DNA from 4 places in the Halomonas sp. CnH100-B genome. Region 3 is predicted to be linked to each of the others. Evidence: predicted binding sites of a transcription regulator. Region 3 holds the regulator's gene; each other region holds the start of a gene.

Region 1 (4,342 bases), on a different contig from region 3:
ACGACGAGCCCTCGTACTTGTACTGCTCCGCTGATCACCCGCTGTTCAGCCTGCCCGACGACGCATCGACCTCAGACCACCTTACCCGCTACCCCGCCATCCGACCGCGCTACCCGCTTCCCGATACCGCACGTCAGGCTCATGAAGCCCTCAACCTACAGGCCTCGGCATCCGATCGAGAAGGCGCGGCGTTTCTCATCCTCACCGGGCGCTTCATCGGCTTCCTACCCGAGCATGTGGCCGCGCAGTGGGTAGCGGCAGGCAAAATGCGCGCCCTGCACCCGACCACCCAGCACTACCGTATTCCCTTTGTGTTAGTCACCCGCCACGACCGTCGCCCGAATCGCGTGGTGGATGCATTTTTGGGGTTTATTAAACAGCGCGAGCCATAAAGCGTAACGCCCGGCGGAGCGCCGGGCGTTACGGTGTGGGTCAGCCGTTAATAGGATGACGGCCTACTTAACGATCTCACTTGCCGCCAGAGGCACAGGCCCTGCCTGGGGCGACGTCGCGAGCGCTTGGCTGGCGAGGTAATAGACGACTGCTCCCAACGCGGAGCCCGTAAACCAGCCGTAGTCATAAAACCAGTTCATGGTGCCGGTTAGCAGCGAAAGCAGCGTTAACGCAACCGGAACCCCAAAGGCGATAAAACCGGCCATATTGACGGCGGGATAAGCATGGTGATTCATATACAGGCTAGGCACATCCAAACGCTGCTTTTTAATCAGGAAGTAATCCACCGCCATAATGCCAGCGATAGGACCCAACAGGCTGGAGTAGCCTAATAGCCAGTTGGAGTACATTTGTTCAAGAGAAACGCCGGGGGCGATGACGCCGGCTTTTTGCAACAAGTCATAACCCATCAGCAGCACACCGACCGCACCGGTCATGAGCACGCCACGCGTTTGGTTAATCAACTTCGGCGCAATATTTTGGAAGTCATTCGTTGGCGACACGATATTGGAAGCAGTGTTGGTGGAAATAGTCGCGATGATAATCAGCAGCATGGCCATGATGACCCAGAAGGGGCTATCGATGTAGCCAATCAAACGTACGGGGTCGGCAACCGTTTGCCCTACGAGATTTTCCGACGCAGCGGTCAGCACCACCCCCAACGCAGCAAAGAAAAACATCGTGAGCGGCAGGCCAATAATTTGCCCTACAATTTGATCTTTTTGGCTTTTGGCAAAGCGGCTAAAATCGGGAATGTTCAGAGATAGCGTGGCCCAAAATCCCACCATGGCCGTTAAACCTGCAAAAAAATAGCCGTACACCGAGGCCCCTTCAGGGCGCGACGGCGGCTGTGCCAATAGCTCGGTCATCGACATATTCGGCCATGCCCACATCATAAGCCCAATACCCACGGCTAAGAGCAAAGGAGCCGCCAGCGTCTCCAGCCACTTAATCGACTCCGCGCCCCGGATCACTACATAGAGGTTCATAGCGCCGAAAACAAAAAAGCCAATCACTTCCCCCACGCCCCCTAGGGCTGCCCAGGCGGGAATCAGCTCCGACAACAGCAGGTGAATGGCCAAGCCGCCAAACATGGTTTGAATACCGAACCAGCCGCAGCCCACCAGCGCACGTACTAGGCACGGCACATTCGAGCCCAAAATACCGAAGGATGAGCGCAATACCACCGGAAAAGGAATACCGAACTTAGTACCGGGAAAAGCATTCAGCGTCAGTGGAATCAGTACGATCACGTTGGCTAGCAAGATGGCAAAGAGCGCCTCCCCCACGCTTAAGCCAAAATAAGCGGTTAACACCCCGCCCAGCGTATAGGTGGGTACACAAATCGACATTCCTACCCACAGCGCTGCAATGTTCCACTTGCTCCACGTGCGCTCACTTGCCTGAGTAGGCGCAATATCTTCATTGAAACGAGGACTCGAACGAACATCGTCCTCAACGTGGAGTTCAATTAGCCCCTCTCTGTCTACCATCTGGGTTCTTGAGCCTGTCATTTTATTCTCCTCAGCAGCGACATTGCCGACCGCATTCACGGGTTCAGCTTTCGTTGCAGCAATAAGCATGCCTAAACACACCGCATGACAGTTAACTTATTGAGCAAAAAGCTGACTTAATCGACAGATAGGCAGTCACCGCGCCCTCACTTGTTATTGTGTTTTTTGAATGCGACGTAAGACCACTAAAAACCTTAGTTGGTTAAAAAAATAACGCACCAAAAAGATACAAAAAAATCGTTTAAAACCCTATAAAAAATTATCAAACTATTGATTTTTAAAAATATAAAAAAATCACCAAACATGTGCATGCATTCACCAAATCAGGAAAAACAGGCTTAACAAAAAACAAAAACATATAAAATCAATAACTTGAAAGCACACTCATCATTAGATAAAAAAATCTTGAAAAGTGACCACACAGAGGACTATGTTCAAAAAGCTGTCAAATATGACAACTTTTAAAAACAACAATAAACACTCGGCTTTATGCCAGTGTCACCACACGCCAAGTGACCGTCATCACACTCACAAATATTAGCGATTAGTGTTTTTAACTTGCCGTGATGCGCTAGCCAATGCGGTGAGCGCGTATGACACGAGAGGGCTTTGTATGCAGAAGATGAAAATCGGCCTGATTCAAATGGGCCTAAAAACCAGTACCGATTTGGAACCCGCCGCTATTCGAGACGCGATGAACGAAGCGCATCTGCCGCTGATAAAACAAGCCGCTGAACAAGGCGTGCAGGTGCTGTGCTTCCAGGAAGTGTTTAATCAACCCTACTTTTGCCCCAGCCAGGACAGCAAATGGTACGCCGCTGCCGAGCGGGTGCCGGAAGGCCCCACCTGCCAGATGATGCAGAAGCTCGCGGCTGAGCACCGCATGGTGATCATCGTCCCTATCTATGAAGAGACCGAGACCGGCGTTTACTACAACACGGCAGCGGTATTCGACGCTGACGGTAGCTATCTGGGCAAATACCACAAAACACACATTCCCCAAGTGGCTGGCTTTTGGGAAAAATTCTTCTTTAAGCCGGGCCAATCCAACTGGCCGGTGTTCGATACCGCCTACGGCAAGATCGGCGTGTACATCTGCTACGACCGTCACTTCCCTGAAGGCTGGCGAGCACTGGCCCTTAACGGTGCCGAAATCATCTTCAACCCCTCCGCGACTGTGGCCGGGCTATCTCAATATTTATGGGAGCTTGAACAGCCCGCCTCGGCCGCCGCTAACGGCTGTTTTATCGCCGCCATCAACCGTGTGGGCAGCGAAGCGCCTTGGAATATCGGCGATTTTTACGGCTCCAGCTACATCGTCAACCCACGCGGCAAGATCGAAGCCCAGGCCAGCGAAACCGAAGACGAGCTGCTGGTACACGAGATCGACTTAGACATGGTGCGCGAGGTGCGCAACAACTGGCAGTTCTTCCGTGACCGCCGCCCGGAAACCTACACCCGCTTAACCGACGGCGAATAGGCCCCTCAGTCAATTACCCCAGGAGTGAACCATGAGTTTATTGATCAAGGGCGGCACCGTCGTCACCCACGCCGACACCTACCGCGCTGACGTGCTCTGCGTCGATGGAAAAATCCACGCCATTGGCACCGATTTAGACGTGCCGGAAGGCTGCGAGATTGTCGATGCCAGCCACCAATTGGTGATGCCCGGCGGTATCGACCCCCACACCCATATGCAGATGCCGTTTATGGGCGCGGTGGCCAGCGAAGATTTCTACACCGGCACCGCCGCGGCCATGGCGGGCGGCACGACAACCATCATCGACTTTGTGATCCCAAGCCCCGGCCAGTCGCTGCTGGAAGCGTTTAACACCTGGCAAGGTTGGGCCGAAAAAGCCGCCACCGACTTCGCTTTCCACGTGGCGATTACCTGGTGGGACGAGAGCGTCAAAGAAGAGATGGGGACGCTGGTGCGGGAGCATGGGGTCAACAGCTTCAAGCACTTTATGGCCTACAAGGGCGCGATCATGGCCACCGACGATATCCTGGTGGAGAGTTTCTCGCGGTGTTTAGAGCTTGGGGCGATCCCCACGGTACACGCGGAAAACGGCGAGCTGGTCTACCACATGCAGCAAAAGCTGCTCGCCCAGGGGATGACCGGGCCAGAAGCGCATCCGCTTTCCCGACCACCTCAGGTGGAAGGCGAAGCCGCCAGCCGGGCGATTCGTATTGCCAGCACCCTGGGGGCGCCGGTTTATTTGGTACACGTTTCCACCAAGGACGCGGTGGACGAAATCGCCTACGCCCGCCAGCAGGGCCACCCGGTATTTGGCGAGTGCTTAGCGGGCCATCTAGTGATCGACGACAGCGTTTATCAAAACCCCGACTGGGCAACGGCGGCTGCCCATGTGATG
Region 2 (4,342 bases), on a different contig from region 3:
CGTGCCAAGCCTGCTATGCGCGCTGACATGTTTGTACACGCGAAAGGAACTCAAGCGCGGGCTATACGCTGGAGCGATTCCACTCGTGAGGGGAAAAACCGAAGTGGCGTTTGAAGGCGCTGGAGAAGTTGCTGGCATGCCGATACCCACAGTGATGGGCCGCTTTTTGCACGCTCTCACCTCGTTGCAGTGCCTCGTACCCCTGCTGTAATCGCACTTGGCGAATATAGTCGAACAGCGTGCAGCCGTAGCAGGCGCGAAACTTCTGGCGCAGGCTGCTGGGGCTCATAGCGGCTTCTTTGGCTAATGCGGTGAGGCTATAAGGCTCGGCGGGATGCTGAGCAATGCGCGAGTGCAGTGCCGTGAGGCAATGACGATCACGGGTAGAAAGGCGTTTATGCTCGGGCAGCGTTGTCGGGCGTTCGGGCAAACCTAATCCAATCAGTTGCAGTGCTAACCCCTGCCAAACGAGCGCCTGTCGCCAGAGCGAGGGCGGTTGCTCACTAATGGTGCAAAGCGTTTCGCAGAGGGCCTTGGGGAGCTTCCAGCAATGCAAACATGAAGCATCAGGCGGGGTGGGTAGGCCTAAGGGTGCAGTGGTCAGAACCGCAATATTCACAGTACGAAGGCGTGTCTGAACAGGTTGATGCACCGTGAGTGGGTGCCGGGCATCAAAGTGGCTGCATACGCCATCTCCTGCAGAGAGCTGTATCTGCTGCTTGCCCATTTGGAGATGAATAGTGCCTTCCAAGATAACGCTCAAGAACCATGGCACGCTTTGGTAAGACGTGGAGGTATAGCCACGTTCTACCTGCAAATCAGAGAGCGTTAAGTGCACCCCGTGGCGCAGGCTAACGTCATGTACATGACCAGTGGCGACCGGCTGGCGCGGAGAAGTAGGGCCTTCAATGCGGTAGTGAATGCCGAAGCGCTGGCCAAGTTGGGCCAACGAAAAGGGGGTGATTTCAGGCGTTGCTAAGCGTTCCTGCTGAGGCATTGGGGCAGTCGCTATCGTGGGTGGAGCGTAGTGCCTGCGCCGTATTGGTGCTTAACGGCACGCGTGAGGCTGCAGATAAGCGCACGATAGCACTATCACTAGGGTTGTCAATGATAGTGATTCTTGTTCACTGGTATAAGGTTTTGAATTAAGTGCAGGGGAGAGGACGGGAGAGAGTGTGGGAGAGAGGTAGGGGCAAGAAGTGGGGCAGCCGAACCTGCCCCATGCCGTGCAAAACGGCGTACTTACTCAGCGCCGTCAGCGGTTGGCTTAGTTGTGCTGGAAGGTTGCACAGGGGCGGGCGGTACTTCAGCTTCTACAGGCGTGGCGGCGGTGGTGCTAGAGGCCTCTACCGCCGCTTCCAGGCTGGCCACTTGACGCTCTAGGGCTTCTACCCGGGAGCGGGTGCGCTGCAGCACATCCATCAAAATATCGAAATCTTCCCGCGATACCAGCTCCAGGCGATCGAACGCGCCGCGTACCACCTGCTGGACACCTTTCTGAATATCTTCCGGGGCTTGCGAGGCATTCTGCAAACGGTCGCCGATCTGCTGGGCTAAGCGGCTAATGCGGTCTTGGGGCGCCATGGCTCTCTCCTTAAACGATCACGCATAAATGTGAACTGCTTGTGAGTAAGGATACGCAACCCGCCGTGGATTCGCATGTGCCGTTTGTTAATTAAGCGCAATGGATAGTGAGCAGATGGGGAGCGGACAAATGCATCGAAATGGAGCGGCTAGCTTTTTTTAATGTTCATTAATGGTGCAAAGCCCGGGCGAGCGCTAATCGGTAGCGCCGGTTTGTTACCGTAAGTTGCTTATATAAATAGGTTAAGTGACTGAAATATAAAAATAAAAAAGTGGGTGGCACGGTATGCGCATTAGCAGGGCAAGCACTAAATTCGGGCGGCCATGCCGCTTTCCACCGAGTGGGACTGATCCAGCAGGGGAGATCCGGGATGAAACTCATCACCGCTATCATCAAGCCATTCAAGCTTGACGACGTTCGTGAAGCACTCGCCGACAACGGCGTTCAGGGGATTACGGTCACTGAAGTGAAAGGCTTTGGCCGCCAAAAAGGGCATACCGAACTCTACCGCGGTGCGGAATACGTGGTCGACTTCCTGCCCAAGGTGAAAGTGGAAGTCGCCGTGGACGATGCGCGCTTGGAGAGCGTATTGGACGCCATCTGTAATGCAGCGAATAGCGGCAAAATCGGCGACGGCAAAGTGTTTGTGACGCCGTTGGAAGATGTGATCCGTATTCGTACCGGTGAGCGCGGTGCCGACGCCGTTTAAGCGCCGCCCATCGATCTGCTGATGACGTATAACTTCGCTTAGTATAACGGGGAACACCTCATGAATGAGTTAGCTGATTTGAGCTATGCGCTCGATACGTTCTACTTCTTGATCTGCGGCGTGCTGGTCATGTGGATGGCCGCTGGCTTCGCCATGCTGGAAGCGGGCTTGGTTCGCTCCAAAAACACCGCAGAAATCCTGACGAAAAACATTGCGCTGTTCGCGATTGCTTGCACCATGTACCTGCTGGTGGGCTACTACATTATGTACTCCAGCAGCGCAGGCGGCTTCCTGCCGAACCTGGGCTTCTTGATCGGCACTGAAAACAGCGCCGATGCAGTGCTGGCCGGTGGCGACGATGCGCCTTACTACTCCATGCGCTCTGACTTCTTCTTCCAGGTAGTGTTTGTTGCAACTGCCATGTCGATTGTCTCGGGTGCGGTTGCTGAGCGTATGAAGCTGTGGGCGTTCCTGGCCTTTGCCGTGGTGATGACGGCATTCATCTACCCGGTGTCTGGCTACTGGACCTGGGGTGGCGGCTGGTTGTCTGAAGTGGGCTACTCTGACTACGCGGGTTCCGGCATTGTGCACATGGCCGGTGCGGCTGCAGCGCTTGCAGGTGTGCTGGTACTGGGCCCGCGTAAAGGCAAGTACGGTAAAGATGGTTCTATCCATGCGATTCCTGGTGCCAACATGCCGCTGGCAACGCTGGGTACCTTCATCCTGTGGATGGGCTGGTTCGGCTTCAACGGCGGCTCTGAGCTGAAAATGTCCGATATCGGTTCAGCCAACAACGTTGCACAAGTGTTCGTGAACACTAATGCAGCGGCTGCCGGTGGCGTGATTGCTGCGCTGGTGCTAGCCAAGCTGTGGTTCCGTAAAGCGGATCTCACCATGGCCCTGAACGGTGCGCTGGCTGGCCTAGTCGCCATTACCGCTGACCCGCTCTCTCCGTCAGCGCTGGGCGCTGCCATGATTGGTGCGGTGGGTGGCCTGATTGTGGTGGGCGCTATCGTGACCCTCGACAAGCTGAAGCTGGATGACCCGGTCGGTGCGATCTCCGTACACGGTGTGGTTGGTATCTGGGGTGTGCTGGCAGTGCCGCTCACCAACGGTGACGCCTCTTTCGGTGCACAGCTAATCGGTATCGTGGGCATCTTTGGCTGGGTCTTCATCGCAAGCCTGGTGGTGTGGCTGGTGCTGAAAGCGGTCATGGGTATCCGCGTTAGCGAAGAGGAAGAGTATGAAGGCGTCGATATCGCTGAGTGCGGTTTGGAAGCCTACCCCGAGTTTAGCGTCAAGAAATAAGCTTGCGCTAATCATGTGAGCTGGCGTGCTCCTTGTGGCCTCCCCGAGCGGGAGGCCTTTTTGTCGTTGAGGAATACGCGTTACGCCGCTGGTTATGAGCTAGGTACGTACGGGTTTTTTATTCTCCGCCCTGGGCGGTGTATGCTTAACCGACTGGGTAACGGGCTTGGCTATGCGAGCGCCCCGCCAACCTTGATGGGTTATGACAACCGTTCAATAACGCTGTTTTGATACAGTGGGCCACCAAGCTAGAGGATGTCGCAATGAAATTGATCTCAGCCATTATCAAGCCGTTCAAGCTTGATGACGTACGCGAATCGCTCTCTGATATCGGCGTGCAGGGCATTACGGTAACGGAAGTGAAAGGCTTTGGCCGTCAGAAAGGCCACACGGAACTCTACCGTGGTGCGGAGTACGTGGTGGATTTCCTACCCAAGGTGAAGCTGGAAGTCGCCGTTGACGACGATATGGCCGAGCAGGTGATCGACGCGATTACCCAGGTCGCCAATACCGGTAAGATCGGTGACGGTAAAATCTTTGTGATGCCCCTTGAGCAGGTCATCCGTATCCGTACTGGTGAAACCGGTAAAGACGCGGTTTAACGGTGAAGCGTCAGTAGTGAAGGGTAAGGCGTGAACAGTGAGTTGCGCTGAATAGACAAAGCCCCTGTGGATATCATCCACAGGGGCTTTGTGCATAAGGCGATGGTGATACGGGCTACGATTTTCTATTCACCCTTC
Region 3 (4,342 bases):
GCCTACCTGCGCAATCAGCTCGAAGATCAAGAAACCCCCATGGAGGGCTGGGCGCGTCGTATCGTTTACCATGTCGCCGAACGCCGTGTCGAGCTGATCGACCAAGCCGAACTGACCCAGCAAGGCGACCGTTTCCAAGGGGGGCGTTTGGAGTACTTCATCGACCAGGAAGTGGTGCAAGCACGCTCCGACGTGAGCGGTAGCGACAACCAGCGCATTCGCATGACTCTTCAGCCCGAACAATAGGGAGCGGCCACGTGGCAGCATCAACCTCTGCAGATTCCGCACCTGTCAAAACGCTCTACGCCCATCACCTAGCGAAGAGCTACAAACGCCGTCGGGTCGTGAAAGATATCAACCTGGAAATCGCTCAGGGTAGCGTCGTCGGCCTGCTGGGGCCCAACGGGGCGGGTAAAACCACGTCGTTTTACATGATCGTTGGACTGGTCAAATCCGATGCCGGTAGCGTCGGTATCGACGACGTCGACCTGACCCATGCGCCCATGCACGAGCGCGCCATGGCCGGGATTGGCTACCTCCCCCAGGAAGCCTCCATTTTCCGCAAGCTCTCGGTGGCCGATAACATCATGGCGATTCTCGAGACGCGCAAAGCGCTGGACCGTAGCGCTCGGGAAGCACGCCTCGAGTCACTGCTCGAAGATTTCCATATTACCCACATTCGCGACAACCTGGGCATGAGCCTCTCAGGGGGCGAGCGCCGCCGAGTGGAGATCGCTCGCTCACTCGCTACCGAGCCCGCATTCATTCTGCTCGACGAGCCGTTTGCCGGGGTCGACCCTATTTCAGTGGGTGAAATCAAAACCATCATCCGCGCACTGAAAAAACGCCACATCGGCGTCTTGATCACTGACCATAACGTGCGCGAAACCCTGGATATTTGTGACATTGCCTACATCGTTGGCGACGGCCATATCATCGCCAGTGGAAACGCCCAGGAGATCCTCAATAACCAGAAGGTTCGTGATGTCTATCTAGGCGCAGACTTCCGCCTCTAAACTCTGGCCTGACCAAACTTTTCTTTTAGTGGCATGCTTATTGCACTTGCACAGAGTCATAACTCGCTCTAGGGTGGAGCTTTCTGATTAACGAGTGGTTCTCAGATGGTCATGAAAGCTTCTCTCCAATTGCGTATCGGCACACAGCTGACCATGACACCTCAGCTGCAGCAGGCCATTGCCCTGCTACAGCTCTCCACGCTGGACCTCCGTCAAGAAATTCAGCAAGCGCTGGACGCTAACCCCATGCTCGAACAAGAGGATGAGTTTGGCGAACAGGCTGTTAGCGAGCCTCAAGAGGCCGAGTGGTCGGACAGCATTCCCAACGAACTCTCCGTAGACAGCGACTGGTCGGACACCTACCAAGACATGGGTAGCTTGGGCGGTAGCAGCGAAGGACCCGACTTCGAGCGCCAAGCCGCAGGCCAAAGCCTTCATGGCCATCTGTTATGGCAATTGGCCATGACCGACTTCTCTCCCCGCGACTATGCCATTGCCGAAAGCCTGATCGATGCACTGGATGCCAACGGCTATCTCACTCAACCGCTCAACGACATCCGCGAAGGCCTCAAGGCGCAAGGCCACGACAGCCTGAGCCAGCGTGAAGTAGAAAACACCCTGTTGCGCTTACAACAGTTCGAGCCCACCGGCGTGTTTGCCCGCGACCTGCGCGAGTGCCTGATGCTTCAGCTGGCCGCGCTGCCTGAAGACACCCCGCTATTGATGCCCGCAAAACGCTTGGTGCGTCAGTTTCTCGAAGCCTTGGGCAAAGACGATTTACGGCTACTCAAGCGCCGCCTGAGCCTGGATGACGAGCAGTTGGACGACGTCATCCGTTTAATTCGCAGCCTTGACCCACGCCCAGGCAGCGCCTACGGCGTGACCGACGACAGCTATATCACGCCCGATTTGGTCGTGCGCCATGACAACGAGGGCTGGCACTTAGAGCTCAACCCGGAGGCGCTGCCGCGCCTGCGTATCCAGCCCGATTACGCCAGTTTGATCAAACGTGCCGACAAGAGCCAAGACAACCAGTTCTTGAAAGAGCACCTCCAAGAAGCTCGCTGGCTGATCAAAAGCCTTTCCAGCCGTAATGACACGCTTCTGCGAGTAGGTCGTGAAATCATCGCCCGCCAGATCGGCTTTCTAGAGCACGGCGAAGAGGCCATGAAACCGCTGATCCTGGCCGACATCGCCGAGGCCGTGGAGATGCACGAGTCCACGATCTCCCGTGTGACGACGCAGAAATTCATACATACGCCACGAGGCGTGTTCGAGTTGAAGTACTTCTTCTCGAGCCAAGTCAGCAGCCACGATGGCGGCGATAGCCACTCCAGCACCGCCATTCGTGCACGGATCAAAAAACTGATACAAGAGGAGCCGTCGGGTAAACCGCTCTCCGATAGTCGCCTGGTGACCCTCCTTGAGGAGGGAGGCATCAGCGTTGCCCGGCGTACGGTAGCGAAATATCGCGAGTCAATGGGTATTCCCTCGTCCAGTGAGCGCCGCCGTTTACGCTAGTTAAACGGTAGGGCATGACAAACTCGACGCAGGGGCTTTGCAATAGCGCAAAAAGGGTTACAATCGAAGTACAGCCCGATGGATAAGGAGCACGTCAATGCAAGTAAACATCACTGGTCATCACGTTGAACTGACTGACGCCTTGCGTGACTACGTTAACGAAAAGCTGGAACGCGTCGAACGCCACTATGACAACATCACCACGGTGCAAGTGACCTTATCTGTCGAGAAAGAACGCCAGCAGGCAGCCTGTACGCTGCATGCCGCCGGTGCCGACCTTCATGCCGAAGCCCTCGATAACGATATGTATGCCGCTATCGATGCGCTCGCAGACAAAATCGATCGTCAACTCGTTAAACACAAGGAAAAAGCACAAGCTCGCGCCCAGGGCGCAGGCGTGCGTTAACTCAATGACGTTGGAAACCATCCTCCCCCCGGAGCGCGTGCTCTACGACGTGCCCGGGGGCAGCAAAAAACGGGTGCTGGAGTTTTTCAGCACCTTCATCGCCCAAAACACACCCAGCCTCGATAGCCAAGAAGTGTTTAGCCGCCTGATTGGACGCGAGCGTCTCGGCAGCACGGGAATTGGCAACGGCGTTGCCATCCCCCACGCACGTAGCCCGCACTGTAGCTCGCCCATCGCTGGCTTTTTGAAACTTGCCGAGCCGGTCGATTTCGATGCCATCGATGGCGACCCCGTCGATCTAGTGTTCGTGTTGCTCGTACCCGAAGAGGCGGACGACACGCATCTCGCTCTGCTTGGGCAAGTCGCGACGATCATGAACGATGCGAATACCCGTCAACAGTTACGCAAAGCCAGCAGTCAAAAAGAGCTATTGACCCTGATGACGGCCAAGATACGCGAACAGGCCGCGTAAGATACTCACACGTCCATCACTGTTTATTTCCTACGCTCATACGCCAAGAGAGACGCTATGCAACTGGTGATCATTAGCGGCCGTTCGGGGTCCGGTAAATCTATCGCCTTACAAGCGCTGGAGGATCTTGGCTATTATGCGATCGATAACTTACCTGCCATGCTGCTGGGCTCGCTGATCGATGAGCTGCGCGCTCAAGGAGAACGCACTCGTATTGCCGTTAGCATCGATGCGCGCAACCTCCCCATCGCGCTGGAGCGTCTGCCAGCGCTGTTGGAAGAGCTACGCCAGCGAGACATTCGTTTTCAGGTGATCTATCTAACCACGGACGCACGCATTCTGCTGGAGCGCTACTCCGCCACTCGTCGTCGCCACCCCCTCACTCGCGACAGCGAAATGACGCTGGAAGAGGCGATCAACAAAGAGGAGGAAACGCTACATGAAATACGCGATCTCGCCGATTTATTGATCGATACGTCTCGGCTCTCCGTGCACGATTTGCGCCGCCGCATTACCGATCAAGTGGCCCACCAGCGCCAGCATCAGCTCACGCTCACCTTTGAGTCCTTCGGCTATAAACGCGGCGTTCCGCTGGATGCGGATTTGGTCTTCGACGTACGCTGTCTGCCCAACCCATACTGGGACCCTACCCTTCGGCAATATACTGGCCGCGATGCCAATATCGTCGCTTTCTTGAGCGGTTACCCGGTAGTGGAAGCCATGGCCAGCGATATTCAGGCTTGGCTGGAGAAGTGGTTACCGGCCTACCAAAACAGCCAACGTAGCTACATGACCGTAGCTATCGGCTGCACGGGCGGCCAGCACCGCTCCGTCTACATGGTGGAGCAGCTCGCCCAGCGGCTCGTTAAGCAGACCGGAGAAGTGCAGTTGAGACATCGCGAACTGGGGCTGCAGTACACGCTGAGC
Region 4 (4,342 bases), on a different contig from region 3:
CGCGACGTAGAGAAGATCCAGCTCGCCCTCGCGCAGGCGGTTTTCCACATCCATCGCCTCATGCATCTCGAGGCTGGAGTTCAGGTAGGCGGCGCGCACCCCGTTCTGAATCAGCGCGGCCACCTGATCTTGCATCAGCGCGATGAGCGGCGAGACCACAATCGCGGTGCCTTCACGTAGCAGCGCAGGGATCTGATAGCACAGCGATTTACCGCCGCCAGTGGGCATCAGCACCAGCGCATCGCCTCCCGCCATCACATGCTCAATGATGGCCTGCTGCGGGCCACGAAAGTGGTCGTAGCCAAAGACCTCCTGCAGTACCTTGAGGGCTGCCGAGTCGCCGTGCATCGCTGCTCTCCTTGTCGTGTGCGTGAAGGAGAATTGTCGCACGAAAACTCACGTGAGTTTGGCTAGCGAAGGCCTGTGATCGTCATCACCAACTCAATGTTGGAACGAACCCACCCTTGGCGGTCGGGGAATTCGTCGATCAGTGGCGGAAAGCGCAAAGGCCAACAGCGTATCTTGGCGGGCTCCCTGCGCATCAAAGAGCTGAGCAAGCGCAGGTGCCCACGTAAGCTTGCACGTTTGGTTGTCGATAGGCTGATGACCGTTCAAACGAACGCGCACCACATGAGGTCCAACGGCCACATGCGCCATCGTATCGTCCTCCCAACGCTCGGTGCGGAGCACTTTAGCGGGCATGCCCGTTGCCGATACTGGGTGTAATTCAATAGCGCCGGGGCGCAAGCCTAGATACCCACCGGCGGCCTCTTTGGGCGCGACGGGAAGGGAGGAGGTTTCACCCTCAATCACCGCGCCGTGTTCGCCCTCTATCAGAGGTAGAAAGTTCATGGCCATACTGCTGGTAGCGTTAGCAGCATCTACGCTGTCAGTCTGGTCGCTAAGTGTGCCTTCCTGCACGATGTTTCCCTGCTGCATCAAGATGACATGATCTCTCATGCTCAAGGCCTCTGTCTGGTCGTGAGTGGCGTTCGTCGACGCCTTTTAGCGTCGTATAGTGGGATCATGTGATGGCGATGTTGCGGTTGAATGACGTTTATATGGCAGGTGGGTGATGCACCGAGGCGTTAGCGGCGGATTTTAATGCCATAACGCTGTAACCGACGCACCACGCTGGACTGGCTGATACCCAGCCGTTTGGCGATGGCGTAGGTGCTAGGCAACGTGTGACACAACGTTTGTAGCGCGTCCCGCTCCAGCCGTTCTAGATACTCTTTCAAGCTTTCGCCTGGGGCGAGCGGTGCCGCTAAAGGTGAGGCAGATACATTCGCCAAGCTGTGGGTATGCTGTTCGGTATAGGCTTGCGTTGTAGGCACTTCAATTTGATCGGTGGGGCTTGAAAGCCAGGCTCTTTCCAGCCAGTTTTCCAGCTCCCTGACATTACCCGGCCAGTCGCTGCCCATGAGCGTCGACCAGACTTGATTGCCGAGAATTTTCTGCCGTCCATAGCGCTGGTTCAGCCGTTGTAAGCACGCTTCCACTAAGTCGGGAATATCCTCACGTCGTTCGCGCAAAGGTGGCAGGGTGACGGGAATGACGTTGAGGCGGTAATAAAGATCCAGGCGGAAAAGCCCCGCTTCTACCTGCTTGCCCAAATCCTGATTGGTCGCGACCACCAAACGGAAATCGACCCGACGGGAACGTGTATCACCCAGGCGGGTCAAGCTGCCATCCTGAATGACCTTGAGCAGTTTGGTTTGCATTAACAGCGGCAGCTCGCCGATTTCATCCAGAAACAGCGTACCGCCTTCGGCCTGCTCTAACAGCCCCGCTTTGCCTTGCCGGGCTGCACCGCTGAAGGCGCCGGGCTGATAGCCAAACATTTCGGACTCAAACAGATTTTCCGGGATTGCCGCGCAGTTCACCTCAATAAAGGGGCCGTCGCAGCGCTGGCTCCAGCGGTGAAGCTGTTTGGCAAACGCGGTCTTGCCGACGCCAGATTCGCCGAGCATCAGGACGTTGGCATCCGACGGCGCAACACGCTTGAGCAGTAGGGCAATTTCGCGCATCACATGGCTTCTGACCTGTAGGTTATCCAGCGCGTCATCCAGCGCTTGCTCTTCTGCATCAGGCGCGGCTTGGCTGCGCTTTAAGTGCTCGCTAAAGCGTTTTTGCAGCAGGGCATACTCATCTTGCAGTAGCTGCAAATCGGTTAAATCCCGTGAGCGGCTGATAATGCGCTCTAGCGTGCCGTTGACGAACACCGGGTAGGCTTCTGCGATGACGCGGCGGCCCGTGCCGGTGATCTGCATCAACTGGGCAGGCTGGCGGGTGCGCATCACTTCCATGGTAATGGAAGGTTTCAAAACACCGGCCGCCTGCAATTGCTGAACACTGCTTGAAAGAAGCTCTTCTCGCGATACGCCGTACACCGCCTCAGCACCGGGGCTAATATCCAAGATCTGTCCATCGCCACTGACAATGAAGAAGTGGTCGTTGGCGGTTTCTATGATGGTTTGCAGTACACGCCTGTCGATTTCGCTCATACGTCCTCCTTATCTACCGCAGCCGCTTTTATATCGTTGGATGAACAGAGTGATGCAAAGGTGACTCATTGAGTCACTATTGCATCATTTAATTGGTTGATTGATTCATTTTTGCATCGATAAGCCGGTAAACCTACCTATTTATCGGCGCGGGTGACTTGGCATGGTCTGTGCAGTACCTGTGTATGAGCTAGATAAATCGCTAAAGCGCTAGGCCCGTCAGGCTGGCCATAATAAATCCAAGGAGAAAATGATGTCGGACTTTAATCAGCCGCTGGGCGGCAACACCATGCCGCGCTTTGCGGGGCCTGCCACCATGATGCGCCTGCCCACGCAAGAGAGTGCCGAAGGGCTGGATGCGGCTTTTATCGGTATACCCATGGATATCGGTACGTCGAACCGCCCGGGTACGCGCCTAGGGCCACGCCAGATTCGCGATGAGTCGCGCATGTTGCGCCCTTACAACATGGCGACAGGCGCTGCGCCGTTCGAGCGTCTTCAGGTAGCCGATATTGGCGATGTGCCCATCAACACCTTTCACCTGCCGAAAAGCGTCGACATCATCACTGCCTTCTATGACGACGTGCTCAAGCACGACTGCATTCCGTTAACCCTGGGCGGCGAGCATACGCTGACGCTACCCATTCTGCGTGCCATGGCGAAAAAGCATGGTCCGGTGGGGTTGATTCATATCGATGCCCACGCGGATGTGAACGAGCACATGTTTGGCGAACCCATCGCGCACGGCACGCCGTTCCGTCGTGCCCAGGAGGAAGGGTTACTCGCCCATAACAAGGTCGTGCAAATTGGCCTGCGCGGGACTGGTTATGCCCCTGAAGATTTCGACTGGTGCCGCGAGCAGGGCTTCCGTGTGGTGCAGGCTGAGGAGTGCTGGCACCGCTCGCTGGCGCCATTGATGGCGGAAGTGCGCGAACAAATGGGCGATATCCCCGTGTATATCAGCTTTGATATCGATGGCTTAGACCCCTCCGTTGCCCCCGGTACCGGCACCGTGGAAATGGGCGGCCTAACCTCTGCCCAAGGCTTGGAAATTGTGCGGGGCACCGCTGGCTTGAACATCGTCGGTGGTGACTTAGTAGAGGTATCACCGCCTTATGACCCCAGCGGTAATACGGCGCTGATGGGGGCCACGCTGCTGTATGAAATGCTCTGCGTACTGCCGGGCGTTAAGCATAACGCCTAAACCTAGCACACACGTGTTCATAAAAAGCGCCGACCTAACAAGGCGCAGATGACAAAACATAAGAAGGGGAGCCGCGCTTCCCTTCAGGACGCCGCCAGCCCACCTCCAATAATCACATCCAATAGGTGAACCGTATGTCTTATTCTCAAGCGAAGTCGGAAGAACCCACTTCGTCCTCATTGATCCCCCGAGCACATCTTCTAAAGTTTTTGCTGCCTTCGCTGATGGGCGTACTGCTTTTTCTAATGCCGTTTCAAGTCGGTGATTCGATCAATATCGGCATGGGGTTAATGGCCGATGGCCTGCAGTCGCTTTTGGGCGCTGCACTGCCCGCGATTGCCCTGTGTGTGCTGTGTCTATCCGTCATCGTGACGCTCTATGTGAAGCTCGCAAAGCCTGGTTGGGCACAGCAAGGCCACTTCAAAGACATGTTCGACGTGGGGGTTATTTGGGTAGCGCTGCGGGTACTCGGTGCGATCTTCGTCATCATGACGTTTTTCCAGTTCGGTCCCGAAGTCATCACAGCGTCTTACACGGGCGGAGTGATGCTTAATGATCTGGCACCCGTGCTACTGACGTTCTTTTTCTTTGCCGCGCTGCTACTGCCTTTTCTGGTCGAGTTCGGTTTTAT

The links. Region 3 encodes sigma-54, which starts transcription at its own class of promoters, with help from an activator protein. Its sites were predicted from a motif close to TGGCACNNNNNTTGCTNT; they were not measured.
Region 1: a site for sigma-54 is predicted at 2,023-2,040, ahead of NH398_RS10250 (NCS1 family nucleobase:cation symporter-1). Genes of this name have one in related genera too.
Region 2: a site for sigma-54 is predicted at 1,862-1,879, ahead of NH398_RS11080 (P-II family nitrogen regulator). Genes of this name have one in related genera too.
Region 4: a site for sigma-54 is predicted at 2,667-2,684, ahead of speB (agmatinase). Genes of this name have one in related genera too.

The regions. Positions count from the first base shown of each region.
Region 1 covers NZ_JAMXRX010000004.1:131,347-135,688, forward strand. Annotated here, with positions in the region: gene NH398_RS10245 (LysR family transcriptional regulator) at 1-392, shown strand, start outside; gene NH398_RS10250 (NCS1 family nucleobase:cation symporter-1) at 456-1,967, opposite strand; gene NH398_RS10255 (nitrilase-related carbon-nitrogen hydrolase) at 2,581-3,447, shown strand; gene hydA (dihydropyrimidinase) at 3,479-4,342, shown strand, end outside.
Region 2 covers NZ_JAMXRX010000004.1:314,229-318,570, reverse strand. Annotated here, with positions in the region: gene NH398_RS11090 (AraC family transcriptional regulator) at 62-997, opposite strand; gene NH398_RS11085 (accessory factor UbiK family protein) at 1,243-1,584, opposite strand; gene NH398_RS11080 (P-II family nitrogen regulator) at 1,956-2,294, shown strand; gene NH398_RS11075 (ammonium transporter) at 2,355-3,602, shown strand; gene glnK (P-II family nitrogen regulator) at 3,866-4,204, shown strand.
Region 3 covers NZ_JAMXRX010000001.1:275,133-279,474, reverse strand. Annotated here, with positions in the region: gene lptA (lipopolysaccharide transport periplasmic protein LptA) at 1-246, shown strand, start outside; gene lptB (LPS export ABC transporter ATP-binding protein) at 258-1,016, shown strand; gene NH398_RS01145 (RNA polymerase factor sigma-54) at 1,122-2,537, shown strand; gene raiA (ribosome-associated translation inhibitor RaiA) at 2,635-2,943, shown strand; gene ptsN (PTS IIA-like nitrogen regulatory protein PtsN) at 2,948-3,415, shown strand; gene rapZ (RNase adapter RapZ) at 3,473-4,342, shown strand, end outside.
Region 4 covers NZ_JAMXRX010000004.1:63,767-68,108, reverse strand. Annotated here, with positions in the region: gene recQ (DNA helicase RecQ) at 1-348, opposite strand, end outside; gene NH398_RS09950 (hypothetical protein) at 442-960, opposite strand; gene NH398_RS09945 (sigma 54-interacting transcriptional regulator) at 1,089-2,507, opposite strand; gene speB (agmatinase) at 2,761-3,711, shown strand; gene NH398_RS09935 (YjiH family protein) at 3,846-4,342, shown strand, end outside.